DNA from 2 places in the Desulfonauticus sp. genome. Region 1 is predicted to be linked to the other one. Evidence: predicted binding sites of a transcription regulator. Region 1 holds the regulator's gene; the other holds the start of a gene.
The links. Region 1 encodes HrcA, which represses chaperone genes, less so after heat shock. Its sites were predicted from a motif close to TGTTAGCACTCNNNNNNNNNGAGTGCTAACA; they were not measured.

Region 1 (15,601 bases):
GTCTGTTTAATTAAAATGCGTACCTGGTCTTCTGCACTGGGGAAAAATCGCCAGATTTCCTTTCCTTCTTTTTCAGAACTGGGAGAAAAGGTAAAAAAGAGTTTTTTCTCATAGAGTTTATTTTGCAGTACCCTGGCGATATTATCAGGAATAAGGGGGCCGCCTATGACTTTAGTCGAGGTTTGTAGAACTTGTTCAGGCCAGCTGGAATCCAGGGAATTAAAGATAATTAAATCTACTTTTTGCCCTTCTCCTAAAAGTTTCCATTGAGCTAAACTGGCTCCTTTTAAGATTTTCCAGCCAAAGCTGGCATAGGGACCTTCCAGGGGTAAAATCAGGGCTATTTTTTGTTCTGGAATACCCAGGGAATTTTCTTTTTCAGCAAAGAGATTTTGAAAAAGAGGAGAGCTAAAATTGGCTTTTTTCAGGAGAACCTTTAGTTTACTCCAGTAAAAGCTCCAGTCTGTGCTTTCTCTTTGGGCAAGGTTAAAAAAATAGACAAAGGTAATAATGTTTTGGGGAAATTTTTCTTCATTCCAGATTTTTGCTTTTAGACTTTCCAGGCTTTTCCCATCCTTATTGGCTAAGTAGTAATAGAAATCTTCTTCCAAAGTTTTTTTCTCTTCAATAGTTAAAGAATTATATACTTCTTCCAGAATGCTATAGGCATCTGCCAGGTCTTTTTCTGGTAGTTCCTGGAGAAGAAAAAAGCCCATTTCTCTTTTTAAAGAAAACGGAAGGTCTGAATCCAGACCCAGCCTTAATAAATATTCTTTAAACTCATCTATTCCCTGGGTCTCTTTTAGACTGAGGGCCAGGATTTTTTGATTTTCCCAGTCTTTTTTTTCTTCTGGATTGAGAGTAAATAATTGAAGCAGGCTATCTTGAGCTAACGGAAAATCTTTTACTTCCAGACTACTTTTAGCCAATCTTTTTAAAAATAGAGTTTTGCTTTGTAAGTCCAGGTTGGGAGTAGCGAGAAGTTTTTGATAGAGGACTTTGCTCTTAAGCCATTTTTCCTCTTTGTAAGCCTGGTCAGCTTCTTTTACTGGGTTTTTAGGTGTAGTAAGGTAAATATTTTTAGTACAACTGCTAAGTAAGATTAGCAAAAAAACAAGATAAGGTATTTTTTTTAACATTGTTTTACCTTCTTGATAGAAAATTAAAAGGGCCTGGAAATTAATTCCAGACCCTGGTTATAGGGAGGGGGAGGGAGTACTGTCAAGTAAAGGTTATTTTACTTCTGTATAATCTGCATCTACTACGTCATCATCGTCTTTGGGTTTATTGCTGGCATCTGCCCCAGCAGAAGCGTCAGCTCCAGGATTGGCTCCAGCTGTCTTCTGGGCATAGAGCTTTTCAGCCAGTTTGTGAGAAGCTTGCGCTAACTCTTCAGAAGCTTTTTTGATAGCCTCAGCATCATCTTGGTTCATTACTTTCTTTAATTCTTCAATCTTGTTTTCAATCTCACTCTTTAAGACTGGCTCTACCTTATCTCCTAAATCACGGAGGGATTTTTCCGTAGTGTAAATAAGGGTGTCAGCCTGGTTTCTAGCTTCAATAAGAGCTTGTTTTTTCTTATCTTCTTCTGCATGAGCTTCTGCTTCTTTGATGAGTTTTTGTATCTCATCTTCAGAAAGCCCACTGGACGGAGTGATTCTAATGGATTGTTCCTTTCCAGTACCTAAGTCCTTGGCGGAAACGTTTACAATACCATTGGCATCAATATCAAAGGTTACTTCGATTTGAGGTACTCCTCTAGGTGCAGGGGGAATACCGGTAAGTTCAAAACGACCCAGGGACATATTGTCTGCAGCCATGGGCCTTTCACCCTGCAGGACATGAATGGTTACAGAAGTCTGGTTGTCTGCAGCTGTGGTAAAGACCTGACTCTTTTTGGTAGGAATGGTGGTGTTTCTTTCTATGAGCTTGGTAAACACGCCACCTAAGGTCTCAATGCCCAAAGAAAGAGGTGTTACATCCAGGAGCAAGACGTCTTTTACATCTCCAGCCAAGATACCACTCTGAATGGCTGCACCCATGGCTACCACTTCGTCTGGGTTTACTCCCTTGTGTGGTTCTTTGCCAAAGAATTCAGCAACTTTCTTCTGGACCAGGGGCATACGGGTCATTCCACCCACCAGAATTACTTCATCAATATCAGAAGCCTTAAGTCCTGCATCAGCCAAGGCCTTTTTACAGGGTTCAATGCTTCTTTCTACCAGGTCTTCGACTAATTTTTCCAGCTTGGCGCGAGTGAGTTTGATATTTAAGTGTTTGGGGCCAGTTTGGTCTGCAGTAATAAAGGGCAAGTTGATGTCAGTCTCTAGGGAAGAAGAAAGTTCTTTTTTGGCCTTTTCTGCAGCTTCTTTTAAGCGCTGTAAGGCCATGGTGTCCTTGGAGAGGTCAATACCATTTTCTTTTTTAAACTCATCGACGAGATAATTGATAATTCTCTGGTCAAAGTCCTCGCCACCCAAGAAGGTATCTCCATTGGTGGACCTAACTTCTACCACTCCATCGCCTACTTCCAGGATAGAGATGTCAAAGGTACCGCCACCCAAGTCATATACAGCAATCTTTTCATTTTTCTTTTTATCCATGCCATAGGCCAGAGAAGCAGCCGTAGGCTCGTTGATGATTCTTTTTACTTCCAGGCCTGCAATTCTTCCCGCGTCTTTGGTGGCCTGACGTTGACTGTCATTAAAATAGGCAGGCACTGTAATAACTGCTTCTGTAATCTTTTCTCCTAAGAATTCTTCAGCATCTTTTTTCAATTTTTGCAAAATCATTGCTGAGATTTCAGGAGGACTGTACTTTTTATCGCCAATCTGGACGTAAGCATCTCCATTGGGGCCAGGAACTATTTTATAAGGACAACGTTCTTTCCACTTTTGGATTAGAGGATCGTCATATTTGCGTCCCATTAATCTTTTTATTGCATAGATAGTCCTTTCAGGGTTGGTGATGGCCTGACGCTTGGCAATTTCTCCAATGAGTCTTTCCTTATCAGTAAAGGCAACTACTGAAGGAGTGGTTCTACCACCTTCTGGATTGGTGATACACTTAGGATCTTTTCCTTCCATGTAGTAAACACAGCTGTTAGTGGTTCCTAAGTCTATGCCGATGATTTTTCCCATTTCTAAAGCCTCCTCATTTATTTGAAACTAATTATTTTTTCACTAGACAAAAACTAAGTCTTTTTTCCTTTTTGTAAAGAGCGTTATTCTGTTTTTTCCTCTTTCGGTGCACACTTTTTGCTAACAATAACCTTTGCTGGTCTGAGCAAGCGTTCGTGCAGTTTATAACCTCTTTGATACATCTGGGCTACACAGCCTTCTTCCATGTCTTCCCTTTCTTCCTGGGCCATGGCTTCGTGAATGCTGGGATCAAACTTTTCTCCCACCTCACCTACAGGTACCAGGCCGTGTTTTTTCAGGATATCCCTGAAAATTTTCAGGGTCATCTCCACTCCCTGGTGGAGCCCAGCACATTCTTTTTGGTTTTGACTGTGGGTAAGAGCTAATTCCAGGTTGTCTAAAACCGGTAAGAGCTCTTCTAAAAAGGCAGAAGTAGCAAATTTGCAAAATTCTTCTTTTTCTCTTTGCAAGCGTTTTTTTAAGTTTTCAGCTTCTGCCAGAGTTCTTAAAACTTTTTCTTCCTTTTCTTTTAATTGTTCACATTCCGGGCAGATTTTTTCTTTGAATTCTTGGAGAGTAAGTTTTTCTTCGCTTGAAGTTTGGGTATTGGTTTCTTTTTTTTCAGAAGCTTGAGCGGAATGTTCAGAAGATTTTTCCTTTACTTTGCTTTTTTTTTCTTTTTCGTCCTTCATTTTCCCTCCACACCTTCTAGTTAGTAAAATTCTTGAAATATTTTGGTAAGCACTTTGGAAATTAAGTCAACACGTGGAATTATATAGGTATAATCCATATGCATAGGCCCGATGACGCTAACTACTCCCTGAGTCCCTTCCTTGAAAGCATAAGGAGAAGAGATGACTGAATAGTCTCCTAAATTTTCTAGATCTTCTGAACCAATTAAAATATTTAGACCTTCTTCTATGGTTTTATCCAAAATTTCCAGTAATCTGGATTTTTCTTCTAAAAAGTGGAAAAGTTCTTTCATGGTATTAATATTTTTCATCTGGTCTTTACTTAAAATATGGGTAGTGCCTTCTACATAAAGTTGACGGTTAGAATCTTCAAAGGCTTCTTTGGCCACTTTCATTGCCTGTTGGTAAAGATTTTCAAATTTTGCCTGAGCGCTTTTCATTTCTTCTATAATTTTTTGCCGAACTATATATAGAGGAAGTCCTTTAAACTTTTCATTTAAAAAATTGCTAAACTTGATTAAATCTTCTTTAGTGATGTCTTTATTTACTTTGATAAGTTTATTTTGAATGAGGTTTTCTTCCAGAATTAAAATGGAGAGAACCAGACCAGGTTTGATGTACATAAATTCTATGCTTTTCCAGTGAGAAAGTTTTTTTTGTGGCGAAAGTACCAGACTTACTTGCCTGGAGACAGAAGAGAGTATCTTACTGGCACTGCTTAGGGTTTTTTCCAGGTCTGGCATGTTTTGGCGTAAGGTTAAAATTATTTGGTCTTTTTCCTCAGAAGTGAGCGGAGCAGGTGCATATACTTTGCTTAGATAAAATTTTAAGCCTTTAGCAGTGGGGATTCTTCCAGCTGAAGTATGAGGCTGATGAAGATAACCCTTTTCTGTAAGGTCAGCCATGATATTGCGGATGGAAGCAGAGCTTAATCCCAGGCGGGATTTTTTGGAGACAATACGCGAGCCCACAGGCTGACCTGTTTGTAAGAATATTCCTATCAGAGTGGCTAAAACTTGAATTTCTCGTTGGTTAAGCATAATTTTTTTGATTACCACAGATATAAAACAGATTTAAGTGTTTTAGTGGTAATTATGGAGTGTTGGAGTGTCAAGATTTGGAAAGATTTAGCCTTCTAAATGAAAGGAGAAAAGGTATTCTCTTAAGGCTTGAATCCAGGGTCTGGGAGTTATGCCCGTTAGTTGGGTAAACTTTCGAGTGCTTAGGACTGAAAAGGAAGGGCGCAAAGCCCTTTGGGGATACTCCTTGGAAGTGATGGGAATTACTTTGCAGGGCAGTCCAGCACAACTTATGGCTTCTTGAGCCAGTTCGCACCAGGAGGCTTGCCCTGAATTTACCAGATGGAAAATACCTGTACCTTGTTTTTCCAGCAGGTTTAAAGTATAGATAGCCAGATCTTTGGTATAGGTGGGGGAGCCTATCTGGTCGTGGACCACTTTTAAACTTTCCCTTTCTCTGGCTAGCCTTAAAATTTTACTCACAAAATTTTCCTTGTCTTCTCCAAAGAGCCAGGCTGTTCTAATGATAAGAAAATTTTGCTTAAGTATGTCAGTAATGGCCCTTTCCCCTTCAAGTTTGGTTTGTCCATAGACACTTAAGGGATGGGGTTTATCTTCTGGCTCATAGGGAAGGGTATGTTTGCCATTAAAGACAAAGTCTGTGCTGTAATGAATGAAATAGAGATTTTTTTTACTGGCCACTTGAGCGAGGATTTTGGGGAGATTGCGGTTTAGTAATCTGGCTTGTTCTTTCTCTTCTTCTGCCAGGTCCACCTGGGTATAGGCAACAGTATTAAAGATGTGCGAGATAGAATGTTCCTGGACATAAGAGCTTACAGCTTCTTCAGAAAAGATATCCAGCTCTCCCCGAAAAGGAGCTTTTACTTCCCATCCCCTTTCCTGGAGAACTTGGCTTAACTTTTGTCCTAAAAGGCCTGTTTTACCGCCCAAAACCAGGGCTCTTTTATCTTTTGGCATACCATTTCCGCATAAATTCTAAGTATTCTCCACTGAGGATACTTTCTATCCAGGACAAGTTTTGTGTGTACCAGGTTAGAGTCTTCTCCAATCCTTGCTCAAAAGTCAAGCTGGGGTAAAAGCCAAGTTCTTTAGAAGCCAGGCTAAAATCCATGGCATAGCGAAAATCGTGCCCTGGTCGATCCTGGACAAACTTGATTAAAGTGTGGGGCTTGCCCAAAAAATCAAGGATGGCCTTGACCACTTCTAGATTGGTTTTTTCTGCCTGACCGCCAAAGTTGTAAACCTTTCCAGGTTTTCCTTTACTTAAGGCCAGATCTATCCCCCGACAGTGGTCTTCCACAAAAATCCAGTCCCGAATGTTTTCTCCTTTGCCGTAAACTGGAATGGGTTCGTTTTTAGAAGCCTTTAAAAAGGTAAGGGGAATAAGTTTTTCCGGGAATTGATAGGGACCATAATTGTTGGAGCAGCGCGTAATAACCACTGGAAAGTTATAAGTTTTGTAATAGCTTCGGCAAATCAAGTCAGCTGAAGCCTTGGAGGCAGAATAGGGACTATTGGGAGCTAGAGGGGTATTTTCAGTAAACTTGCCTTCTTTGCCCAGAGAGCCATAAACTTCATCAGTAGAAATATGAATGAATTTTTTGATTCCTTTTTTTCTGGCACACTCCAAAAGATTTTGAGTCCCCAGGACATTGGTGGTAATAAAAGGGTAGGGATTATCAATGGACCTATCCACATGCGATTCAGCAGCAAAATTGATTATATACTCTATGTCGTACTTGTGAAGTATTTCTGTTACCAGCTTTTCCTCTTCTATACCGCCACGGATAAATACATAATTTTTTCCTGCTTTTTTTTCCAGCTCACTTAGATTTTTTAAATTTCCAGCATAGGTCAGTTTGTCCAGATTAACCACAAACAGGTTTTCATATTTTGCAAAAAGATAGTATAAAAAATTACTGCCAATAAATCCTGCTCCACCCGTTACCAAGATTTTCACTACTAACTCCCTGAAATAAATGTAAATATTTTATAAGCTAAGCAAAAAAACCGTTTAAAGCAAGAAAAATTTTCTTTACCTCAGAGAAAAATTTGAGTTACTAGGGTAAGAAAAAACAAGGGAGGTCCTATGACTTTAGAAGTAAGTGCACTCACTCCTCAGATTAAAGAAATTTTAGGCTCTATGGCTGAGGAGATAAGTCCTTGGTTTTTTGCCAATATGCATCCCTATTATTTTCGCTTTCACCCTGAAGAAGAGATAAAAAAACATATTTTGGCCATTATTTCCGGCCGACTCACTACGGATAAGGGTATTATTTCTTTAGAGAGCCCCTGTGGGACCAGATTTACCTTTATTACTCCTGGAGAAAATAAAAGTGCTTTAATAAAAATTTTAGAAGATTTTAAGGAAAAAAAGATTCAGACGGTCAGGATGTATACTTCTTTGGATGGAAGTATCTGTCTTAGTACTTTTCAAACCTATAAACAAGTAGAAGATTTAGAAATAAAAGAAGAGCTAAACCTTGAACTGGACAATTTTTTTAAAGAGAAGATTATCAAGCCTGAAGAGAAAGAAGAGTTTTCTTCTTTTATTTCCTGTGCCAATAGTGAATACTTGACCAGGCTGGAAAGAGGAAGGGTTGCCAGGCACTTTAAAATATTAAAAAGTTTAAGAGGAAAAGAAGAGGTATATTTAAATATAGAGCCGGAAGTATATGCTGAAGAAAGCCGTATAACTATTGCCATGAACAACCCGCCTAGCTATGGTCTGCTTTTAGAGATTATAAAAATATTTTTTAGGCATACTTTAAATATAAACAGGCTTTACCTGGATACTTTTTACAATAGAGAAAAAGATATTACCTCTTTGATTATAAGCTGCTACTTAAAATGTACGGCTAAAGAGCTAGAAAAGGATAGTTGCCTGTTAAATCTACAAGAGGATTTGAGTTTGGTAAAATGGTTTTTCCCTGATGAACTGGAATGGTTTGCTCAGGAAAAAAACTTTTCTGTAAAAAAGGTTTTTCTTTTACAGGCCAGTAGTGAATTTGCCCATCAATATCTTTTGAAAATAGACCCCTATGCCTATACTCAGGCCAGAATAAAGGCCAAGCTGATAGCCTATCCAGAAATTACAGAAGAGCTTGTAGATTATTTTTATGCTCGTTTTTCTCCTCAAGAAGAATCCAGAGAAGACTTAATGGCCGTAAGAGAGCTGAATCTAAAAAAGAGCTTGGCTGAACTTACTGATGAAATTGCCAAGAATGTTTTTGAAAGCATTTTACTTTTTTATAAGAATATTTTGCGTACCAATTATTTTTTTGAAAACCTTTTTGGGCTTAGTTTTCGTTTGGACCCAAAGGTTTTTGCTTCTTTTATTAAAGATGAAGAAATCCCCTTTGGTATTTATTATTTTTATGGAAGGTTTTTTATTGGTTTTCACATTCGTTATAGAGATATGGCCAGAGGTGGAGTAAGGGTAGTGCGTACCAAAAACCTGGAACACTACAAAATGGAGCTACATCGGGTATTTGATGAAGCGAGAGGGCTGGCTTTGGCCCAGCAATATAAAAATAAAGATATTCCTGAGGGTGGTTCCAAGGCAGTTATTTTACTTCATCCTTTAGGGGATATAGATTTGGCGGTAAAAGCCATGGCTGATTCTCTTTTGGATCTTATTGTTTCCAGTAAAGACTCTCCCTGCAAAGAAAATATTGTTGATTATCTAAAAAGACATGAACTTATTTACTTGGGTCCGGATGAAAATATATCTCCTAAACACATCAACTGGATTGTTCAAAGAGCCAGGGAAAAGGGATATTCCTGGCCCCAGGCCATTATGAGCTCTAAGCCTGTAGCTGGCATAAACCACAAGCAGTATGGAGTTACCAGCCTGGGCGTGGTGGTGTATATGGAAGAGGTTTTAAAGTTTCTGGGCCTTAATCCTTATGAACAGGAGTTTAGTGTAAAACTTACAGGTGGTCCTGCTGGAGATGTAGCAGGTAATGCCTTGAAGTTGATTATCCAGAAGTATGGCAGCAAGGCCAGGATATTGTCTTTAAGTGATGGGCATGGTTGTCTTTATGACCCATCTGGCCTGGATCATGAAGAGTTACTTCGTCTGGTAAAGGAAGAAAAACCTACCTCTGAGTTTTCTCCTGCTAGGCTTAAGTCTAAAGAGGCCTTTTTGGTCAAAGCAGATACTCCAGAAGGCGTAAAAATCCGTAATGAACTACATAATAAAGTAGTGGCAGATGTATTTTTACCCTGTGGAGGCAGGCCTGATACCATTAACCTTAAGAACTGGGCAAAATTTTTGACTCCTGAAGGTAAACCTTCAGCCCAGGCCATTATAGAAGGAGCCAACTTGTTTATTTCTCCAGAAGCCAGGGAGAAATTACAGGAAAAGGGCGTATTAATCATTCACGGCTCTTCAGCCAATAAAGCTGGGGTTATTTCTTCTTCCTATGAAATTTTGGCGGGATTGATTTTAAATGAGCAGGAATTTTTGGAATTAAAGGAGGAGTATATAAAAGAAGTATTAGAGATTTTGGAAAAAAGGGCCAGAGATGAAGCCAGGCTTCTTTTGTGGGAATACAAGTTGCGAAGTAAAAAGGAATTTTTAACTAAAATAAGTCTGGAAGTTTCCAGAGAGATAAATGAATTAAGTGATATTATTTCCTCTCTGTTAACCGAGAAGGTGGGAGATTTGAGTGCAGATGACCTGTTGCAGGAACAGGTTTTGGAATATTGTCCTTTTGTCCTGGTATCCAGGTATAAAAAAAGGATTTTAGCCGATACGCCTGCCAGATATAGGTTTTCCTTGTTAGGCTCTTATTTAGCTTCAAAATTGGTTTACAAAGAGGGATTATTCTGGGCTAAAAGAATAAAAGAATTAGAGGACCTTTATGGTTTCTTACGCCTTTACTTGCAAAAGAATAAGAAAATCAAAAACTATGTTCAAGAATTGGCCAATCCAGAAGTACGGGAGATTGTAGAACAAATGGGCAGTAATTATTTGGCCTTAAAAGAATTTTTACATTGATAAAAAATTTTCACCAGGGTAATTGAGAGGAAAAATCATCTTGACTACCCTGGTGAGTGAAGATAATTTCTTTTGAATCAGGGCGGTTAACTCAGTGGTTAGAGTGCCATCTTCACACGGTGGAAGTCCGGGGTTCAAATCCCCGACCGCCCACCACCTGTCCTTAGAGAGTTATCCTTGGAAATTGTACTTTTTGAGCCAGAAATCCCACCCAATACCGGCAATATTGCCCGTCTGTGTGCTGCCACCACTACTCCTTTACACCTAATAGAGCCTTTGGGTTTTAAGCTAGAAGATAAATATTTGAAAAGGGCTGGCCTGGATTATTGGCAATATCTAAACTTAAGAGTGTGGAAAAGCTGGAGTGATTTTTATCAAAACCAGGCTCCAGATAAAAGGCTGGTGTTTACCAGCGCCAGGCAGGGAGAAATTTACACAGAGTTTTCTTTTACTGAGAAGGATGTACTGGTTTTTGGGCCAGAGAGTAGAGGTCTTCCTGAATATATTTTAGCCCAAAGTCCTTTTCGCATAAGAATTCCTCTCTGGGGAAAGGTGAGGAGTTTAAACCTTTCCACTGCAGCAGGAATTGTTCTCTATGAAGCCTACAGACAGATAGGAGTGTTAAAGGAAGGATAGGAAGATTTTTGTTTTCTTCCTATCCTTCCTTATTTTTTAAGCCAATCCTTCTTTTTTGTTTTTATAGCGTTGCCAGAGATAAACCAGGAAAATAATAGTAATACCAATTATATCGCTACTTAAGTGAGGATGATAACAGAGAAAAGTGCCAAGAGCAAAGATAATCCATTCGAAAATAGTAGTATTTCTTACTAAATAACCCATGGTAAGGGCAGAAAAGGCTATTGTGCCTACAGTGGCACTAAAAAAAGCCATACCTATTTCAGACCAGCTTCCAGCAAGCAAAATGCCTGGCACATAAGCGAAAAGAAAAGGTACTACATATAACAACTTGGCAAATTTAAAGGAAGTCCAGCCTGTTTTCCAGGGGTCAGCTCCAGCAATGGCTGCTCCAGCATAGGCAGCTACACATACAGGAGGCGTAATATTGGAATCCTGGCTAAACCAATAGACAATCATGTGAGCAGCTATGGCCATGGTTGCGTCGTGTCCCTGCCAGATGGGCATCTGTTGCATGATTTCAGTAAGGGCAGGTACAGCTAACACTGCAGTAATAAGGTAAGAAGCTGTTACTGGTACGCCCATGCCCAGAATTAAAGAAGCCAAACCAATAAGCAAAATAGCAATGGGCAAACTTCCTTTGGAAAGAGAGATGATGATATCTGAAAATTTTAAGCCTATACCTGAAAGAGCAATGGTACCTACGATTATACCAATTACTCCTACTGTAGCACCAATAACCAGAGTGCTTTTAGCTCCAGTAATAATGGCCTCCCAGATTTCCTTAAGGCCCATTCTATGCTCTTTGTCAAACTGACTGATTATAATACAGGAAAGGGTGGCCCAGAAAGCAGAATTACCAGGCGAATAACCTAGTAACATCATTACAACGATAATTATTAGAGGTACAGATTTGTACCAGTGTTTTTTAAATATTTTTCCAGGTTTGGGTAACTCTCCCTCTTCCAAGCCTTTAATATTGTGTTTTTTGGCTTCAAAATGGATCATGGTAAGTACAGAAAGGAAGTAGAGAACAGCTGGAAAAATGGCCATTTTCATTATTTCTACATAGGGAGTATTGGTAAGCTCTGCCATCAAAAAGCCACCTGCACCCATAATAGGAGGCATAAACATTCCACCAATAGAGGCAGCAGGTTCAATGGCCCCAGCTACATGGGGTCTAAACCCTGCCTTTTTCATCAAGGGAATGGTAAAGGTGCCTGTGGAAACTGTATTGGCAATGGCTGAGCCAGATACAGAGCCAAAAAAAGCAGAGGCAATCACCGAAACCTTGGCTGGCCCGCCTACAGTTTTACCGGCCAGGGCCAGGGGCCATTCAATGAAAAATTTCCCCACTCCAGATTTTTGTAAAAAGGACCCAAAGAAAATAAAAAGAATTACATAAGTCACCAGAACATTGGCCATAACCCCAAAAATACCGTTTTGTTCCAAAAAGAGAACTGTGGAGAGCCTTTCCAGGCTAAAGCCCCTGTGGGCAAAAAGGGAGGGGAAATAGCGGCCATAAAGACCATAGATTAAAAAGAATATACCACATAAGGTCATGGACCAGCCCAAGACCCTTCTGCAAACCTCTAGAGATAAGAGTATGCCAATAATAGAAACTATAAAATCTAATTGAGTATATACTCCTGCCCGATAGTTTAGGTTTTCAAATTCCAGCATCCAATAACCAACACAAAAAGCAGCTAATAAGGCCAGACAAATATCAAAAAAAGTGGGTCGTTCTTGGTTAGATTTTCTCCAGAAAGGAAAGTAAAGGAAAATCATCACGTAAGTTATAAGTACATAAATTCCACGATTATACTGGGCAGAAATGGGCCTGATTCCAGAAGAATAAAAATAAAGAAGGACCATGATTAGTCCTAGGATAGAGGCAATAATGTGCCAAATACCCTTTAATTTTCTTCCGCTTCTGGATTCTTTGGAGATGATTTTTTTTAGTTCTTGTTTTTGTTCTTCAGCTAATTGGATGTCCTGTTCTAACAATTTTTCTTCGCTCATATCTACTCCACAAAAGAAAATTTTTAGATAAAAAAGACCAGGCTTAGATACAAGCCTGGTCAGAAAATAGCAAATATAATTTCTAAATTACTTTAAATCAGGCACTTTCACGCCCATTTCTTTCCAGAATTTAGCTGCCCCAGGATGAACAGGAATGGAAACGCCCCTTAAACCATTTTCTATGAACATTTCTTTGGCTGTCTTTTTGATGTTTACCATGTGTTTTAGACCTTCTGGAGAGTAAATGGCCTTTACACTGCGGTAAACTACATCTTCAGGGACATTTTGGTTGGCACACCAGTAAGCAGCATCCTGGAAGGAAAGTACTGGTTTGGTCTGGTTAGAATAGGTATTGGCTGGAATTTCTAAAGGGGTATAAAAGGGATAAACCTTGTAAAAACCTGTTTTTTCAGCGTCTTTATGAACATCAATGAGTTTGATTTTATCTCTAGTAGCAGCTTCAATAATGGCAGCTGTGGGATAGCCAGCAAAGACCCAGAAGGCGTCAATCTTACCATCATTAAAGGCTGCTGCAGCAGCACTATATCCCAGGAATTGAGGAGAGAAGTTGTCCCATACTCCAATGTGTCTGAAAAACCTTTCAGCAGCAGTAGCTGCACCAGAACCTGCATTACCTACAGCTACTCTTTTTCCTTTTAAATCCAGAGCAGAATTGATGCCTGAATCCGCCCTTACTACCAGCTGAGCAGGGGCGCCATAAAGGTAGGCTACGGCTCTGACATTAGTATATTGGTTGGTATCTTTGGGAAGTTTACCCACTCTGCCCAGGTAAGCGTCTCCAGAATAAACGATTCCAAAGTCAATGTCCCCCTTGTCCAAAAGTTTTAAATTGGCAGTAGAGCCTCCTGTGCCCTCTGCAGAAATTTCAATGTCTGCATACTTTTTTTGGACAAAAACAGAGATACCATTGGCAAAATATTGGAAGGTTCCACCTACAGGACCACCTCCAAAGGACAGAAAAGTTTTGGCCGATACAGGCAAATTAAAACTCAAAACAAGACCTAAAATAGCCGCTAAGCTAATAAACCATTTTTTAAACATACCCACTCCTTTTTTTGGTTTTTGGGATAAAACTTTTGGCCTAAACTTAAATCAAAGATGAGGGTTTTCGTCAAGAAAAGGATGTCTTTTTTTGAGTTAGAGTCAGATTAAACCTTTCATTATTTTCCTAAAAAGAAAAAAAGAAAAAGATACTATTCCATAAATGGATTTAAAGAAGTGGTAAAAGGAGGTATTTTTTTGATGAAGGAATTAGCGGTAGCGTGAGGGATTGTGAAAATATTCTTTTATTTGACTCTCACTAAAAAATATAAAAAAAAGGTCAAAATGTGTAAAAAAGTATGAGGTGGGGAGGGAGATGAGTAACTATATCGTTTATTTAGAGCAGTTAGAGGGTCTCTTTGCTGGTTGGCAGGAAAAGTATAAGCTTTTTGTCCCCCAGGAAAAAGAGGGCTTTTACTTTTTGGAAGAATATAGCCCTGAGGCTGAGATTTCTTTTGATTATGACCTCCTTTATAATCCTCCTAAGAGCTTTATTTTTCCTCCACGAGAAGACTTAATTGAATTTGACTTAAAAACCTATAAATCTAAACCTCTTTTGACAGCTAGCTCTCAGATTTTATTTGGTCTGCACCCCTACGATATCAAGGCCCTAAATCAGTTGGATCAGGTGATGGATATGGGAAGTGTGGATGTCAATTACAGGCAGCGTCGGGATAATACCATAATTATGGGCCTTACTCCTTTAAGGGTGTGTCCAGAAGCCTTTTGGGGCAGTGTAAATGCTTTTAATGTAGATTTTGGCTTTGACCTTTTCTGGACCAAGATTGGGCCAGCTACCTTCCTGGTAGAGGTGGGTTCTAAAAAGGGAGAAGAGCTCCTTTTTGTCAATGGAAGGGTAGATAAGGCTACTTCTGCAGAAAGGGAAGTGGCCAGGAGAAAGAAGCAAGAAATAGTGTCCCTTGTGCAAAAACAAAACAGGTTAAAATATTCCTGGGAGGAAGTTCCCAGGGTTTTGGAAAAGAGTTTTGATTCTTTTTTGTGGGCAGAAAAGTCCAGAAAGTGTTTGGCCTGTGGAAGTTGTAACCTCATTTGCCCCACTTGTTATTGTTTTGATATATTGGACGAAGTAGACGACAAACTAAATAAAGGCAAACGCTATCGTACTTGGGATGGGTGCATGCTGGAAAGTTTTGCTAAGATTGCTGGCGGGCACAACTTTAGGGGAAGAGCAGCAGAGCGCTATAGACATCGCTATTTTCGCAAGGGAAAATACATTTATGACATGTTAGGTGAATTGGGGTGTGTTGGTTGTGGGCGGTGTGTGCGAGTGTGCACAGCTCGCATTGCTAATCCTCTGGAAGTTTTCAATGTTTTGTGGGAGGCTCTAAGTTATGAAAGATAAATTTTCTCCTTATGTTCCCAGGGTGGCAACCCTAAAAGCCAAGAAAAAACTTTCTGACTTTGTAACTCTTTTTGAGTTTGCTCAGGACAATGGCAAACCTTTGGCCCACCGCCCTGGTCAGTTTATTCAACTTTCCCTATTTGGGATAGGAGAGGCCCCTTTTTCCATTACTTCTCCTCCAAGAAGTGATCATCACCATTTTGAAATAGCTGTGCGTAAGATTGGTACTGTTACTACAGCCCTGCATAACCTGGAGGTGGGAGCCAAAGTAGGAGTAAGAGGTCCTTATGGCTCTTATTTTCCCATGCATAAGTTTGTGGGGCAGGATGTACTTTTTGTGGCTGGAGGACTGGGCTTTATTCCCTTAAGAAGTTTGCTTAACTATATGCTCAGGCACAGAGATGAATATGGGCGGATAATGGTTTTGGTGGGCACTAGAAATCCCAAAGAGCGTATCTTTATAGATCAAATCGAAGAGATGAAAAAAAGAACAGATGTGGAAGTATTGGAGACAGTGGATAGCCCGGATGAAACCTGGAAAGGCAATGTGGGCGTTATCACCACTTTGCTGCCCAAGGTAAAAATAGAGCCAGAAAGCACCTATGTGGCCATGGTTGGGCCACCTGTAATGTATAAATTTG
Region 2 (15,601 bases), on a different contig from region 1:
CTAAAGAAATTAAAAATTACTCCCACCAATTCTGCAGAATATACCGTAAGTTATAACTATATTGACTGGATTTTGGCTTTGCCCTGGAATGAGCTTAAAGATACAGATATTGACCTGGAAGACGCAGCCAGGATTCTGGATGAGGACCATTATGGCCTGGAAAAACCCAAAGAAAGGATTTTAGAATACCTGGCAGTGCAAAAGTTGGCAGGTAAAGTAAAGGGTCCCATATTGTGTCTGGTAGGTCCTCCTGGGGTAGGTAAGACTTCCTTGGCCAAGTCTGTAGCCAGAGCTATGCAAAGAGAATTTGTACGCCTTTCCTTAGGTGGAGTTCGGGATGAAGCTGAAATAAGAGGGCATAGGCGTACTTATGTGGGAGCTTTGCCTGGAAAAATTATTCAGAGCTTAAAAAAGGTTCAATACAATAATCCAGTTTTTTGTTTGGATGAAGTGGATAAGATGAGTGCTGACTTTAGAGGCGACCCTGCTGCAGCCCTGTTGGAAGTTTTGGACCCTGAGCAAAATTATGCCTTTAATGACCACTACTTAGACCTGGATTATGATTTGTCTAATATCTTTTTTATCACTACTGCCAATAGTTTACATACCATTCCCTTGCCTTTGCAGGATAGAATGGAAATTATTAAACTACCCGGGTACCTGGAAACAGAGAAAAAGAAGATTGCCCGTTATTTTCTTTTGCCCAAGCAATTAAAGGCTACTGGCCTGGAAGAGTCCAGGTTGCGCATCTCTGACGGAGCTATAGAAGAGATTATCCGTCATTATACCAGAGAGGCTGGAGTTAGAAATCTGGAGAGGGAGATTGCTTCTATTTGCCGCAAGGTAGCCAAAAAGCTGGTCAGTGAAAAAGAGACCAGGGAAATTACTATCTCTAAAAATAATCTTGGTAGCTACCTGGGAGTTCCCAAGGTAAAAAGAAGCGATAGGGAAGAACAACCTCTGGTAGGAGTTACGGTGGGACTGGCCTGGACTGAATTGGGTGGAGAAATCTTATTGGTAGAAGCTACCATTATGCCTGGAAGTGGAAAATTAGAGATTACAGGTAAGCTGGGTGAAGTGATGCAGGAAAGTGCCAGAGCAGCTTTAAGTTATGTGCGTTCTCGTTCGGAAGTCTTTGGTTTGAAGCCTGATTTTTACAAGGAAATAGATGTCCATATCCATGTCCCAGAAGCTGCAACCCCTAAAGATGGTCCTTCTGCTGGTATTACTTTGACTACCAGTTTGATTTCTGCACTCTTGAATCTGCCTGTGCGAAATGATCTGGCCATGACCGGAGAGATTACTTTAAGAGGTAGGGTTTTACCCATTGGAGGATTAAGGGAAAAGTTACTGGCAGCCAAGAGGTCAGAAATAAAAGAAGTGCTTATTCCCTGGGATAATCAGAAGGATTTGGAAGAAGTTCCTCAAGAGGTTTTAAAGGGGTTGGAGATTACTCCTGTAAAACATATGGATGAAGTTTTACCCCTGGCTTTAGTGGGAGCTGACAAAGAAAGTCTATTTTGTGGAACTAACAACTGTCTTTCTCTTACTCAAAAACTCCTAAAGGAAGAATTCCGTTCCTCCACTCAACAATAGTTTAAAAAAATAGATTTATTAAAGTAGCCAGGCTTTTTAAAAAAGTCTGGCTTTTTTTTGGTTTTTATTTTAAGTCTACAGAACAAAAAAGGAGGAAGGGGTATGAAAAAGATACTTATTTTGTTGGGTTCTGTAGTTTTCTTGTTTATTATTATTTTATTGCTGGCCTATTTTAACTTAAACACTATAGTAGAGCAGGGTATAAAACAGGTAGGTCCTGAAGTAACCAAAACCAGTGTTGACCTGGATAAAGCCAAAATATCTTTGTTTTCAGGCCAGGGAAAACTTTATAATTTTGTCATTGGCAACCCTAAAGGCTTTAGCAGTCCCTATCTTTTTAAGGTAAAAGAATTTGAGTTGGACTTAGAGCCACTTTCTCTACTTAAGGATTTGATAGTTATAGAAAAGATTTATATTGATAGCCCCAGTTTTACTTATGAACTAAAAGGGAAGCAGGACAACTTAAAAACTTTTATTAACAATATGGAGAAAGGAAAGAAAAAGGAAGTAAAGGAAGAAGTAAAAGAAGAAAGCAAAGAAAAAAGTGTAGAATCAAAGTCTGAAAAGAGTATTTTAATTAAGGAACTGGTGATTAAAAAGGCTAATGTGGATGTGGTGTTGGCTGATTTTGGACAACAAAAGAGTCAGGTGCTCATAGATGAGATTCGTTTAACTAACCTGGGTGGTAAAGGTAAAAGCGCTAAAGATGTAATGGCTAGAATTAGTGAAGAAATAATTAATAAGGTTATTCCTGGTATAGGCCCTGCAGTAAAGCAATTAACAGAGAAATTAAATAAAGTGGGGGAACAGGTAAAAGAAAATTTAGAAGCGTTAAAGAAGGGCAATTTAAATCAGGAAAAGGTAGAGCAACAGGTAAAAGATTTTAAGAAGGATTTTAAACCTGAAGAATTAGAAGGTCAGTTTAAAAACTTTTTGCCTGGTCAAAAACAATAGGATGGTTTTGAGGTAGAGGAGAAGGTCAGAGTTAAGCCTGGCCTTCTCTTAATTCTTTTCTTACCTTATCCATTATTTCCTGGAGATTCTGCAGAGAGACAAGAAGCTGTTGGCGTGCCTGGGGTGAGATTTGTAAGAGAATTTTTTTGTGGAGTTCGTGTCGAAAGTGTAAGATTTTCTCGATTTGTTCTTTTCCCCTCTTGGTTACAAAACATTTCTTTAACCTGGCATCCTTGGGGTCAGAGGTATAGGAGACCAGGTCTTTATTGATTAAGCCCTGCACCAGACGAGTAACTCTACCTTTGCTAATATCTAAAGTCTTGGTAAGTTTTTTTAAAGGAACAGGTTCTAAACTGGCAATGGCCAGCAAACACTGGGCCTCTGCATAAGGTAGCTCAAAACGTCCGGCCTCATAATCCTGGCGTTTTTGACAGCAGGTAGAAATCTTTTGCAACAAATCTTGAAATTTTTGGGTCTGAACTTCCAAATCTTCTTGTTCTTTGTTCATAAAAATCTTTTGGACTTTTTTTTAACTAAAGTCAAGATAAGTTTGTTCTATTTAAACTTTTAAACGAGCTTTTAGATGGAAAAGAGAAATTGATAAGGATTGAGTTCCTCAGGCTTCACTTTGAACCATAGGGATTTGCCTGATAATTTAGTGGCGTATGGGGGTAGGATTTAAAAATTATATAATTAGGTAAGCCTTATTTTTACTGGAGCCGGGAATGGGATTTGAACCCACGGCCTGCTGATTACGAATCAGCTGCTCTACCACTGAGCTATCCCGGCATTTGCTTAATTTTTAGGAAGTTAAGGAAAAATTGCAAGGAAAAAATATTCTTAAGAAATTAAAAATAAACACATTTTGCACCCAGAATACACTTCACCTTAACCTTTTTAGGGAGCAACCATTTTGGGGGAATAATAAAAAACTCATAGAAAAGATTTGTTTTGTTCTATCTGGCAGTTGTCCCAGGTGTCCTGGGATAATTGGGGGCGTCTTAAAAGGCCCCCTTTTAATAGTCTTTAGAGTGGTTGAGTTTACTTTTTTTTCCATTCAGGTTTGCGTTTGGCATGGATAAGTAAGGGAATGCTGCTAAAGAAGATAGTGCTAAGGATGACTAAGAAAGTATAAAAGAGAGGAGAGCCTACAGGAAGTTGGCTGGGTGGGAAAAAAGCCACCACAAAGCTAAAAAGCATGGCTACAAAGCCTGTGCCCGCAATAAGCCACAGTCCCAATTTCCCGCCAGGCAGTTTAAAGGGCCTGGGAAGGTGAGGTTGAGTGTAGCGCAGCTTAATGACACTGGCATACATGAGCATGTACATGATTAGATAGAGGGAAATGGTCATAGCAGAAATGAGGAAGAATCCTACTTCCACATGTTTCATAAAAAAGTACAGGCTAGAAATAATGGTAACAATGATGCCCTGAATGATAAGTATGGGAACAGGCATCTCTTTTTTATTGGTTTTTTGTAAGATAGGCGGAAGTTCTCCTGCTTCTGCTGTGGCCAGCAGGCCTCTGCTGGGGCTAGCTATCCAGGCAAACACACCTCCCATTACTCCAAAAGCCACAAAGAGAGATAAAAGTTTTAGCAGCCAATCCAGGTGCCAGATATCTTTGATTATTGCTTCAAAGGTAAGAAAAATAGCTTTGGTCAGGTCAATTTTTTCATAGGGTAAAATGGCAGCAATAGGTATGGAGCCCAGAATGTATAAGAATAGAGAAACAAGGGCTCCCAGGGCAATGGCTAAGGGAAATTGCTTGCCCGGGTTTTCCATATCCAGGACATGTACTCCCTGTACTTCTATACCTGCAAAGAGGAGTAAAATTCCTCCTAAAAAGGCAATGGTGCCAAAACCATGGATTTCTGGCCAGAATCTGGGATGTCCAGCGTGTTCTAAGGCCGGGTCGCTAATTTGTTCCCAGCCCAGAGGATGTCCTGTGCTTATCCAGTAGAGAAAAAGAACAAAGAGAATAATTCCTGGAATTACAGTGCCCAGGATAAACCCCCAGTTGGAGAGCTTGGCAAAGCTTTCTACTCCGCCAAAGGCTACCAGAGTGGCCAGCCAATAGACCAGGATACAGAAGAGTCCGATATAGTAGTGATTGCCAGCTAAATCAGGCCGTCCCAGAGCATAGGCTACAGCTACTGCACCAAAGGTAAGGGTTACTGGATACCAGACCACATTTTGTATCCATTGCAACCAGATGGCCAGAAATCCCCAGCGATTGCCAAAGGCTTCTCCAATCCAGACAAAGACTCCTCCCTGGCGTTTGGCAAAAAGTCCACCCAATTCAGCTGAAACCAGGGCTGCGGGAATAAGAAAAAACAGGGTTGCAAATCCCAAATAAATGAACATGGTCATTTCCTCTTTGGCAGTCATGGCCATGCCGCGAATACTGGTCACCACACCTGCTGCGGTCATCAGTCCAAGAGCAATCACTCCTAAGGATTTTTCTTTTTTCTGGTTTGGAGAAGGTTTAGAAGAACTCACTTTTATCCTCCTATGGGGTTAAACTTATTTTTTTCATTTACCAGGCCAGGCATGGTGGTTAAAACTTGCTCCTTCTTCTGCTTGTACGGGTGTGCTAACAGGATGTTTTTGCAGATAGTCTAAAGAGCGTCTAAAGTCTTCTAAAAGCATTTCTGCCAGGTCCAGAGAAAAGCCATGCCTTACCACTATGCGCATGATAGCTATATCTGTGGCCCTGGGAGGAAGGGTATAGGCAGGTACCTGCCAGCCTCTGGTGCGCAGGCGATCAGAAAGTTCAAATAAAGTATAGCCAGGATTTTCCCCTTCTTTTATGCGCCAGGAGACAACTGGAATACCTCTGGAGCTATCTCCATCAAAGATTAGGTCAAAGGGACCAAGTTTGGCGATTTCTTTAGCCAGATACTGGGCTACCTGGTAACAATTTTGTTGAATGCATCTATAGCCTTCTCGGCCCAACCTTAGGAAGTTGTAGTATTGGGCGATTATCTGGCCTGCTGGCCTGGAGAAGTTTAAAGCAAAGGTGGGCATTTTCCCGCCCAGATAGTTTACCCAAAAAATTAGTTCTTCAGGTAAGTCACTGGCGTCATGCCAGATTATCCAGCCCACACCTAACGGGGCAAGCCCATACTTATGGCCAGAGGCATTGATGGAGCGAACGCGGGGAATGCGAAAATCCCAGAGTAAGTCTGGCTCTACAAAGGGAGCTAAAAATCCTCCTGAAGCAGCATCCACATGGATGGGGATGTTTAGACCTGTATCCTTTTCCAGTTTATCCAGGGCCCTGGCTATTTCCAGGACAGGTTCATATTGACCGGTAAAGGTCAGTCCAAAGGTGCAGACCACTCCAATGGTATTTTCATCCACCCTTTTTAACACCTCTTCTGGATTCATGCAGAATCTGTCCTTTTCCATGGGAATTTCTCTTAATTCCACGTCAAAATAGCGGGCAAACTTATGCCAGCAGACCTGAACTGGACCAGTGATTAGGTTGGGCTTATCTGCTGGCTTGTTGGCCTTTTCTCTGGCCTTGCGCCATTTCCATTTTAAGGCCAGACCTCCCAGCATAGCTGCTTCGCTGGAGCCGGTAGTAGAGCATCCCAGGGTTTTAGCGGCCTGGGGGGAATTCCAGAGGTCTGCCAGCATATGCACACATCTCTTTTCCCTTTCAGCAGTGGAAGGGTACTCATCTTTGTCAATCATGTTTTTATCTATAGCCAGGTCCATTAGCTGGTGAACTTCATCTTCTACCCAGGTTTGACAAAAGGTGGCTAAGTTTTGTCTGGCATTGCCGTCCAAAATTAATTCATCCCGCACCAGACTATAGGCTACATCTGGCCTTAGTTGCTTTTGAGGAAAACGATACTTGGGTACAGAAAGATTTACTTCTGTACAGCCATAGATATCTGCAGTTAATTCCTCTAGGATATCTTTTTTGAAATGAATAGGCATAGGCTCTGCTCCTTTAAAGAGTATCTTGTAGTTGTTAAAAATATTACTTTAAAGGCTACTCTTTTCCCCAAGGTTTGGCAAAGTTTTTTTGTTTTTTTGAGCAGGAGAGTTATAGGGAAGGTATAGGAAAGTTTTTATACTGTTATATTTTTAATACTTTTTACCTTTTAAATTTAAAGGCCTGGGACAGGTCATTTGTTGGGGGTCTAAAAGGTCTTCCAGTTCTTTTTCTGTAAGTAAGCCCTTTTCCAAAACCAGTTCATAAATGGGTTTGTTTTTTTGTTGAGCTTCTTTGGCAATCTGGGCTGCCAGTTCATAGCCCAGGCAGGGCACCAGGGCTGTAGCTAATCCGCTGGATTTTTTAACCATTTCCAGACAATGTTCTTTATTGGCAGTGATACCCTGGATACACTTTTCTCTAAAGATAATGCTACCTTTTTTGAGCATTTCCATGGATTGAAAAAGGTTAAAAGACATAATGGGCTCAAAGACATTTAGCTCCAGTTGTCCAGCTTCAGCTGCAATGGTAATGGTCAGGTCATTGCCAATGACCTGGTAGCAAATCTGGTTCATCATTTCAGGAATAACAGGATTTACTTTGCCCGGCATAATGGAAGAGCCAGGCTGGACTGGAGGAAGGTTGATTTCCCTAAAACCAGCAAAAGGACCAGAAGAAAGTAATCTTAAATCGTTGCATATTTTGGATATTTTTACAGCAATGCGTTTTAGAATCCCAGAAAGTTGGACCAGGGCGCCAGTATCACTGGTTGCTTCAATCAGGTTGGGAGAGAGTTTTAGGGGAAGTCCTGTAAGTTCCCTTAATTTTTCTACCACCTTGGGTGCGTATTCTGGAAGGGTGTTTATGCCTGTGCCAATGGCTGTTCCACCTAGGTTTATTTCCTGCAGTAAAGTTAGGGCCTCTTGTAAGCGCTCAATATCTTCTCCAATGGTAATGCCATAGGCAGTGAATTCCTGGCCCAAAGTAATGGGCACAGCATCCTGGAGCTGAGTTCTACCCATTTTTAAGATGTCTTTGAATTCTTCTCCCTTGGCTAAGAAACTTTCCTTTAGTTCCTCAAGGGACTGGGCCAGTTCTTGGCCATACCAGATGGCAGCAAGTCTTATGGCCGTGGGATAGACATCATTGGTGGATTGGGAGAGGTTTACATGGTTGTTGGGATGTAAGTACTTGTATTCTCCTTTGTTTTTCCCAAGTATTTCCAGGCCAATATTGGCAATTACTTCGTTCATATTCATATTGATGGAAGTGCCAGCTCCACCCTGAATTACATCCACCAGAAACTGGTCATTAAACTTGCCAGTTCTGATTTGCTGGCAGGCAACAACAATTGCGTGCATGAGTTCTTCAGAAAGCAATCCCAGTTCAAAGTTAACCAGAGCTGCAGCTTCCTTGATAAAAGCCAAGGCGTCTAGGAGGCGATAATAGTGGCTTATGGGAATGCCAGTGACCTGAAAATTTTCCAGAGCCCTTACTGTTTGTACTCCATAATAGGCACTGGCAGGTACTTTCCTTGAACCCAAGCTATCCTTTTCTTCTCTAAATTTCATGGCACTCTCCTTTTAGTAGCCAAGGTGTTTTAAGATATAGTCCAGGTTCATGTTTTTTTCTACTAAATCAGCTAGTTTATCCAGCTTCCAGTTCAAATCAAAAGAGGGCCTATTGTTTAAAGGACCAAGGCCCTTGGCCTTTCTTAACCTGTTTAACCAAAAATGTCTAAATCCATCATTGTCAAAAAGGCCATGGAGATAAGTCCCCCAGATGTTAAGAGAAAGGTGTTTATATCCCAGTATTTTTTGCTTGCTATCCTGGAAGAGCGGGATGAGTTTTTTTACTGGAGTGGTCTGACCATGATGGATTTCATACCCCTGGACGGTTAAAGGCTGGGGCAAATAGGTGGCCTTGCTTTGGGTTAGTTCCTTTTGAAGAGACAGAGAACTTTTTAAAGGCAAAAGGCCCAGTCCCTTAATACTTCCTTTTCCTTCTAAAAAATATCTATCTTCTATTTCCAGGCCCAGCATCTGATAGCCACCACAAATACCAACTATCTCCATTTGTGTTTGAAATTCTAGGATTTTGGTCGCAAAGCCTTTGGTTTTTAAGTAGTTAAGGTCTGTAAAGACATTTTTGCTACCAGGAAGGATAAGAGCGTCTAATTCCTTTATCTCTTCAGGAGTTCTAATGATGAGCAGTTGGACATCTGGTTCTTCTTTTAAGGGGGTAAAATCTGTAAAATTGGAAATATGAGGCAAATCCAGGATACCTATGCGCAGTTCTTTGGATCCAGAAGCATTGCTTTGGGCTTTAAAACTTACGGAATCCTCTTCTGGTAAGTTAAAGTCAAAGTAGGGAATTATGCCCAGAGTGGGTTTACGGGTGATTTGGTGGAGAGTGGCCAGTCCAGGTTGGAGCAAACTTTTATCTCCTCTAAACTTATTGATGACAAACCCTAAGATGGTTTTTTGCTCTTCAGGGGAAAGTAAACTATAGGTGCCCACAAAAGAGGCAAAAATACCGCCCAAGTTTATGTCTCCCACTAAAAGTACAGGTGCGCTGGCATAAAGGGCCATTTTCATGTTCACAATGTCGTGTTCTTTTAAATTGATTTCTACCGGGCTACCTGCTCCTTCTATGAGAACAAGGTCGTAGTCTTTTTGCAATTGCTGAAAACACTCTTTTACTACTTCAAAAGCCTTAGGCTTGTAGGCAATGTATTCTTCTACAGAAAAGTTGCCCAGGGGCTTTCCACGCACAATAACCTGCGCGCCTGTTTCAGAGGAAGGCTTTAATAAGATGGGGTTCATTATAGCCTTGGGCTCTAAAAAACAGGCCTGGGCTTGCAGTACCTGGGCCCTGCCCATTTCCAGACCCTCCTGGGTAACAAAGGAATTTAAGGCCATGTTTTGAGCTTTAAAGGGTGCAACCCTTATGCCTCTGCGGGCCAAAAGGCGTCCTAGAGCAGCTACCAGCAAAGACTTTCCTGCATTGGAGGCTGTGCCCTGGACCATTAAGGCTCTGGCCTTGTTTGTGCTTGGAGAAAAAGACCGGGATTTTTTAAAAAAATGCCTGGCCAGGTCTAAAAATCTCTGTTGTTCCTTTAAAGGTCTAATGGCTATTCTTAAAAAGTCAGGCCCAAGACCCGGAAAATTATCTCCTTTTCTTACCAATACCCTGTTTTGAAAAAGGTATTGTCTAAATTCCTGGGCCCTGGGAGTGGATAGAAGCAGGAAGTTGGCAGGAGTGCTATGGATTTGCCAGGAAAACTCCTGGAGTTGGGATAAAAAAGTAGTTTTTAATTCCTCAAGGGTTTTTCTGGTTTTTTCTATCCACAGTGGATGTTTAAAATAGGCTAGGGCTAATTCTTGGGCCAAGGTACTAACTGACCAGGTGGGAAGATTTTGCTGGAGCGCAGAAATGAATTCAGTGCTACTTAGGGCAAAACCAATTCTTATCCCTGGGGTACTTAAAATCTTGGTCAGGGAATAAAGAAAAAGAAGGTTGGGAGCAATAAAGGGTAGGTATTTATGTTTTGACTCCAGAAAATCCCAAAAGGCCATATCCACGATAAAAAAACTTTTGGGAAACTTGTGGACGAGTTCTTTTAGCTTGACCTGAGAAAGCAAGCTCCCCGTGGGATTGTTGGGGTGAGCCAGGAAGACCAGGTGGGGTTTTTGGGCCAAAACCTTTTCTATTTCTGCCCAGGGGTAGGTAAAGTTATTGGCAGGAGAAAGGAAAATTTCCTTTAGGTTTAACTTATGTCTGGTTGCCCAGAGTTTGTATTCCAGATAACTGGGTTGCAGGATAAGTGCATCTTTAAGGTCAATTAAAGGGCCTAGAAAGGGAAATAGTTCAGAAGAGCCATTTAAGGGAAAAATATTTTCTGGTTTTACCCCGTAATATTTAGCAGCTTGCTCTCTTAACAGAGTATAGTTGGGGTCAGGATAGGCCAGACTGGAAGACAAGGTCTGGAGCAAGACTTGGTTTAACCAGGGAGGAGGGCCTAAGGGGTTTAAACTGGCTGAGAAGTCCAGGATGTTTTCTGGAGAAGTGTTTAGCTTTTGGGCAGCTTCCCAGATATTGCCGCCATGTTCTAAATCTTGCATCAAGTCTCCCTTCTTAACTTTGATTTCTTTGTAAGGGTATTGGCTTTTTTTCGCAATAAAAAAGGGCCGCCCTGAAAGACGGCCCTTTGCTTTTTTTAGAAGGAAAGAAAAGTGGATTAGTACATTCCACCCATGCCACCACCAGGCATTGAAGGAGTATCTTTCTTTTCTTCTGGTTTTTCAGCAATAGCAGCTTCAGTGGTAAGTAGGAGAGAAGCTACAGAAGCTGCGTTTTGTAAGGCAATACGAGTAACTTTTTTGGGATCAATTACTCCAGCCTTGTACAGGTCTTCGTATTCACCAGTAGCAGCATTGAAGCCTTCGCCATCTTTCATGGATTTTACTTTTTCAATAACTACAGCGCCTTCATAACCAGCGTTTTTACAGATCTGGAACAAAGGAGCCTGGGCAGCTTTGCGTACTACTTCAATACCAGCAGCTTCATCATCATCAGCTGGTTTTACATTGTCCAGAGCCTTTAAGCAGCGGATAAGAGCAACGCCACCGCCAGGAACAATGCCTTCTTCTACAGCAGCCCTAGTAGCATTGAGAGCGTCTTCTACTCTGGCTTTCTTTTCTTTCATTTCAGTTTCAGTGGCAGCACCTACATGGATAACAGCCACGCCACCAACGATTTTAGCCAGACGTTCCTGTAATTTTTCTCTATCATAATCAGAGGTGCTTTCTTCAATTTCAGCTCTGATTTGTTTGATTCTGGCCTTGATATCTTCAGGCTTGCCAGCACCATCTACAATAGTGGTGTTTTCCTTATCTACAATGATTCTCTTAGCTCTACCCAAGTCATCCAGAGTAGCATTTTCTAATTTTACACCCAGTTCCTCAGAAATTACCTGGCCACCAGTTAAGATGGCAATATCTTGGAGCATGGCTTTACGGCGTTCACCAAAACCAGGAGCCTTAACAGCAGCTACTTGCAAGGTGCCTCTTAACTTGTTCACTACCAAAGTGGCCAAAGCTTCACCTTCAATGTCCTCAGCAATGATGAGTAAAGGTCTGCCTACCTTGGCCACCTGTTCTAAAACAGGCAAAAGGTCTTTCATGGAAGAGATTTTCTTGTCGTGAATGAGGATATAAGCGTCTTCCAATTCGCAAACCATCTTTTCAGGGTCAGTTACAAAGTAAGGGGAGAGATAACCACGGTCGAACTGCATACCTTCTACTACATCCAGGGTAGTTTCCAGGCCTTTGGCTTCTTCTACAGTGATAACGCCTTCCTTACCTACCTTGCTCATGGCTTCAGCAATAATGTTTCCAATGGTAGGATCGTTGTTAGCAGAAATGGTTCCTACCTGGGCAATTTCCTTTTGGTCTCTGGTAGGTTTGGCAATTTTTTCCAATTCCTTGACAATGGCTTCTACTGCCTTGTCAATGCCACGCTTGATGGCCATGGGGTTACGGCCAGCAGCAACCAATTTTAAACCTTCATTAAAAATAGCCTGGGCCAAAACAGTAGCAGTGGTAGTACCATCACCAGCAATATCAGAAGTCTTGCTGGCAACTTCCTTTACCATCTGAGCGCCCATGTTTTCAAACTTGTCTTCCAATTCAATTTCTTTGGCTACAGTAACACCGTCTTTGGTAATAGTTGGAGAACCAAAAGACTTTTCAATTACTACATTTCTACCCTTGGGTCCAAGAGTTACCTTTACAGCCTCAGCCAGGATATCCACACCTTTTTTGAGCTTGCTTCTAGCATTAACATCAAATTTTATAACTTTAGCTCCCATATTGCTTCCTCCTTAATTGTTTGTTTTTTTATTACTCAATGATAGCCAAAATGTCGTCTTCTCTCATTACCAAGTGCTCTACGCCTTCAATTTTTACTTCTGTGCCAGCGTATTTGTTGAAAAGCACTTTGTCTCCAACTTTTACAGACATGGGAATGGTCTTCCCATCATCAGTGGTTTTACCTGGGCCTACAGCCACCACTTCACCCTTAATGGGCTTTTCTTTGGCAGTGTCAGGAATGATAATTCCACCTTTGGTAACCTCTTCTTCTTCCAAACGTTTCACCAGTACTCTGTCTTGCAATGGCTTTAAGTTCATGAATCTACCTCCTTAAGAGTTTTTATTATTGGCTTTTTATAGACAAAACCTGTAACGGTGGCTCATATAAGCACGCTATTAGCACTCGTCAAGAGTGAGTGCTAATATTTTTTGAAAAAAATTTTTATTTCAATAAATACTTGAATTAATTTGTATTTTTTAATTAAAGTTGATTGAGTTAAAAGTATAGGTCCAGAGTTTTTTTAGGATAATTAAAATACCTTTTATCTAAAGGAGTTGAATGAGGAGGTAATTGGATAGATTAAAATCTTGTTGGTGGAATTTATGTGAATATAACTTGTTTAACTATTTGTAAAAACAATAAAAAAAGTCCTTTGTTAAGCTTAACTCTTTTTATTTTTGTTAAGTTTTTTAGAAAAAAGTTGACAGTTGATGGGAGAATGAGTAAAGGTATCTTCTCTTCGGTTGGGCCGTTAACTCAGTAGGTAGAGTATCTGCCTTTTAAGCAGAGAGTCGCAGGTTCGAGTCCTGCACGGCCCACCATTTTTTTGTCCCCATCGTCTAGTGGCCTAGGACGCCGGCCTCTCACGCCGGTAACAGGGGTTCAAATCCCCTTGGGGACGCCAACCCTTAAGAAATAAAAATAAAAATATAAGCCCCTACTTTCTGGTAGGGGCTTTTTGGTTTTTTCCAATTATTTTTTATGACCTTTTGTAGTTCTCTGGATGTTATTAGAGCCCCAATTCTTGGAGTAAGGCATCCACATCTTCCTGCTTTACCTTTTCTTGAGGTCCTTTTAGTTTAGACATTTTGACCTGGGCTTCTTGTTTAATGCTCTGAAAGTCTTTTTCCGGGTGTTCTTCTTTGGTTTTAATGCTTAAGCCAGAACTGAGATAGAGATTTACTACCTTTTCTTCAATGGTTCTTAGAGTATCTACGATTTTTTTGATGCGTTGGCCGGTTAAATCCTGAAAGCTTAAAGAGGTCATGATGGCTAGGAGGTCTTGATTTAAGCTTTTTTGCCAGGCCAGAAGGGTAAAGCCTTCTTCAGGAGTAAGAGAATTTTGTTTTTTTAGTTTTTTGCAAATTTCTTCAATTTGAGGCATTTGATCTAAATGTTTTTCAACCACAGTCATAATATCCAGGGTGGCCTTTTCTGTGGTGCGCAAAATGGCATCTAGTTGGTCCGAAGTTTCATTAAAAAGGTGTTCTGCTTCCTTTTGAGACAGGCCATTGGAAGATTTTTTGGTGGCTTCAATATTTTCGTAGATATTTTTTAAACCACTGCGTAGTTCTTCACTTAAATTTTTATAAAATTCACTTTCCAGAAGGGTTTTGGTCAAAGCCTGACTTATTTCCTTTTCCAGAGTTTGGGCAATGGTTTCTTTAATAGAACCTTCCAGTTTACTACTTAAATCCGCTAAAACTTTTTTATACAGTTCTTCCATGACTTCCACCTTAGACTTGAGGTATAAATAGGGTCAAAGTAGTTGTATTTTCTTGAGAAAGAATTTCTGCTTTACCTTGAAATAGAGACAACAGTTTTTGTACAAGGGTTAAACCCAGGCCCAGATGATTTTTCTTAGAAGTTATAAAGGGTTCAAAGGCGTTTTCTACCTCTAATAGGGTAGGAGTAGTTAAAATTATCTTTAAAAAAGGCGTTTCTTTTTCAATAGTTAAGAAAAATTGGACCTGCTTGGGCTCTTTTTCCAGTTCTTCCAGGGCGTTTAACAAGGCTTGTTCCAGGGAAAAGTTTAAAAGTAAAGGAATGGTGGTAAAATTAAGGACTTTGTTTTCAACCTTTAGTTCCACATTGTGTTTAAAGAGAAGGTTATTTTGCCAGTAAGCTTCCAACCAGTTGAGAAAAGAATTTAAGTCCAGGGGCTGTTTTTCTAAGCTATTAAAGTTTTCTCGATACTGAATGATTTGGACCAGTTCATTTATCTTTTTTTCTGGTAGTTGTAATTGCTGGGGGTGTTTTTTGAGATCTTTTGCAGAAGTAGTTGTATCTAGTTTTTGCAAGACCAGGGAGGTCTGCATTTTGAGCAAGTGCAGGGGATTGTTTAAATTGTGCAAATATCCTGGAAACATCTGCCCTGCCAGGGCCTGTGCATATAAATTTAGCCAGGGAAGAAGTTCTTCTAGAGAAGATGGTTCAAAGTTTTTTGCCACGTAGAAGCTCCCTTTGTTCTTTAAAAACAAACTGAACAATTTGCTCTCGATCTGAATCGCGCAAAAAAAGATATTTCAGGGCATAGAGATATTTTTGATTTTGTTCACCTTCCAGACGCAAGATTTCTCCTACCAGGCCAATGAGAAGGGGCGGTAAGGTGGATAGAGAAAGGGCTACTTCAATGGGGGTGCCTGGTTCTAATTTTTCTTGGCTTAAAAATTTTAGGCCTGCTCCACTTATTTCTACAACCTCCCCTTTATAGGGAAAGTCCTGGGAAAGGCTATTTTGGTTGAGCAGAGAAAGGATTACATCCAGTTTGTTGTTGAGGTTGCTTAGAAATTCCAGGAGTTCTTTGGGTAAATAGGGAGAATTCAGATTTTCTAAAGAGATATCTTTAAAATCACATCCCAGACAACCCAAAAACAAAGGACGGGCGTCCTTTTCTGTGAACCTAAAAAACATTTTTAACCTGGTAGGTACTCTGGAAAAGGTTCTATTTTCTGAAGACATAACTTATCCTATAGATTTATTCTCCATTGGTGTCAATTTGCACCTGCATGGCATTGACTGGACATACCCTGGTACAGCGGCCACAGGCTGTACACTTATTGGAGTCAAACTTAATGAGCCTGGATTCTTTTTCCAGGTACAGAGCCTGAGGTAAACACAGACTTAAACATACCCCACAGTGCATACAGGAATCTTCATCCCGGGTAATGTTTTGAGAAACTTCCTGGATGGTGATTCCCTGCTCCATTAAGTAGGAAAGGCCCTTTTGAA

Region 2: the regulator HrcA is predicted to act here: its motif matches at 12,764-12,794, upstream of groES (co-chaperone GroES).

The regions. Positions count from the first base shown of each region.
Region 1 covers NZ_JBSRHE010000004.1:52,365-67,965, reverse strand. Annotated here, with positions in the region: gene ACTCIM_RS03805 (penicillin-binding protein activator) at 1-1,139, opposite strand, end outside; gene dnaK (molecular chaperone DnaK) at 1,233-3,140, opposite strand; gene grpE (nucleotide exchange factor GrpE) at 3,224-3,832, opposite strand; gene hrcA (heat-inducible transcriptional repressor HrcA) at 3,853-4,872, opposite strand; gene rfbD (dTDP-4-dehydrorhamnose reductase) at 4,960-5,829, opposite strand; gene rfbB (dTDP-glucose 4,6-dehydratase) at 5,816-6,832, opposite strand; gene ACTCIM_RS03775 (NAD-glutamate dehydrogenase domain-containing protein) at 6,962-9,877, shown strand; tRNA gene ACTCIM_RS03770 (tRNA-Val) at 9,958-10,033, shown strand; gene ACTCIM_RS03765 (tRNA (cytidine(34)-2'-O)-methyltransferase) at 10,055-10,513, shown strand; gene ACTCIM_RS03760 (TRAP transporter permease) at 10,550-12,535, opposite strand; gene ACTCIM_RS03755 (TAXI family TRAP transporter solute-binding subunit) at 12,623-13,597, opposite strand; gene ACTCIM_RS03750 (4Fe-4S dicluster domain-containing protein) at 13,914-14,960, shown strand; gene ACTCIM_RS03745 (FAD/NAD(P)-binding protein) at 14,950-15,601, shown strand, end outside.
Region 2 covers NZ_JBSRHE010000003.1:8,524-24,124, reverse strand. Annotated here, with positions in the region: gene lon (endopeptidase La) at 1-1,596, shown strand, start outside; gene ACTCIM_RS02330 (AsmA family protein) at 1,699-2,550, shown strand; gene ACTCIM_RS02325 (MarR family winged helix-turn-helix transcriptional regulator) at 2,582-3,058, opposite strand; tRNA gene ACTCIM_RS02320 (tRNA-Thr) at 3,265-3,339, opposite strand; gene ACTCIM_RS02315 (amino acid permease) at 3,592-5,049, opposite strand; gene ACTCIM_RS02310 (glutamate decarboxylase) at 5,083-6,498, opposite strand; gene ACTCIM_RS02305 (aspartate ammonia-lyase) at 6,649-8,067, opposite strand; gene ACTCIM_RS02300 (cobyric acid synthase) at 8,080-10,620, opposite strand; gene groL (chaperonin GroEL) at 10,737-12,368, opposite strand; gene groES (co-chaperone GroES) at 12,400-12,687, opposite strand; tRNA gene ACTCIM_RS02285 (tRNA-Lys) at 13,116-13,191, shown strand; tRNA gene ACTCIM_RS02280 (tRNA-Glu) at 13,199-13,274, shown strand; gene ACTCIM_RS02275 (protein phosphatase CheZ) at 13,380-14,096, opposite strand; gene ACTCIM_RS02270 (nitrogen regulation protein NR(II)) at 14,107-14,820, opposite strand; gene ACTCIM_RS02265 (PilZ domain-containing protein) at 14,804-15,331, opposite strand; gene ACTCIM_RS02260 (NIL domain-containing protein) at 15,348-15,601, opposite strand, start outside.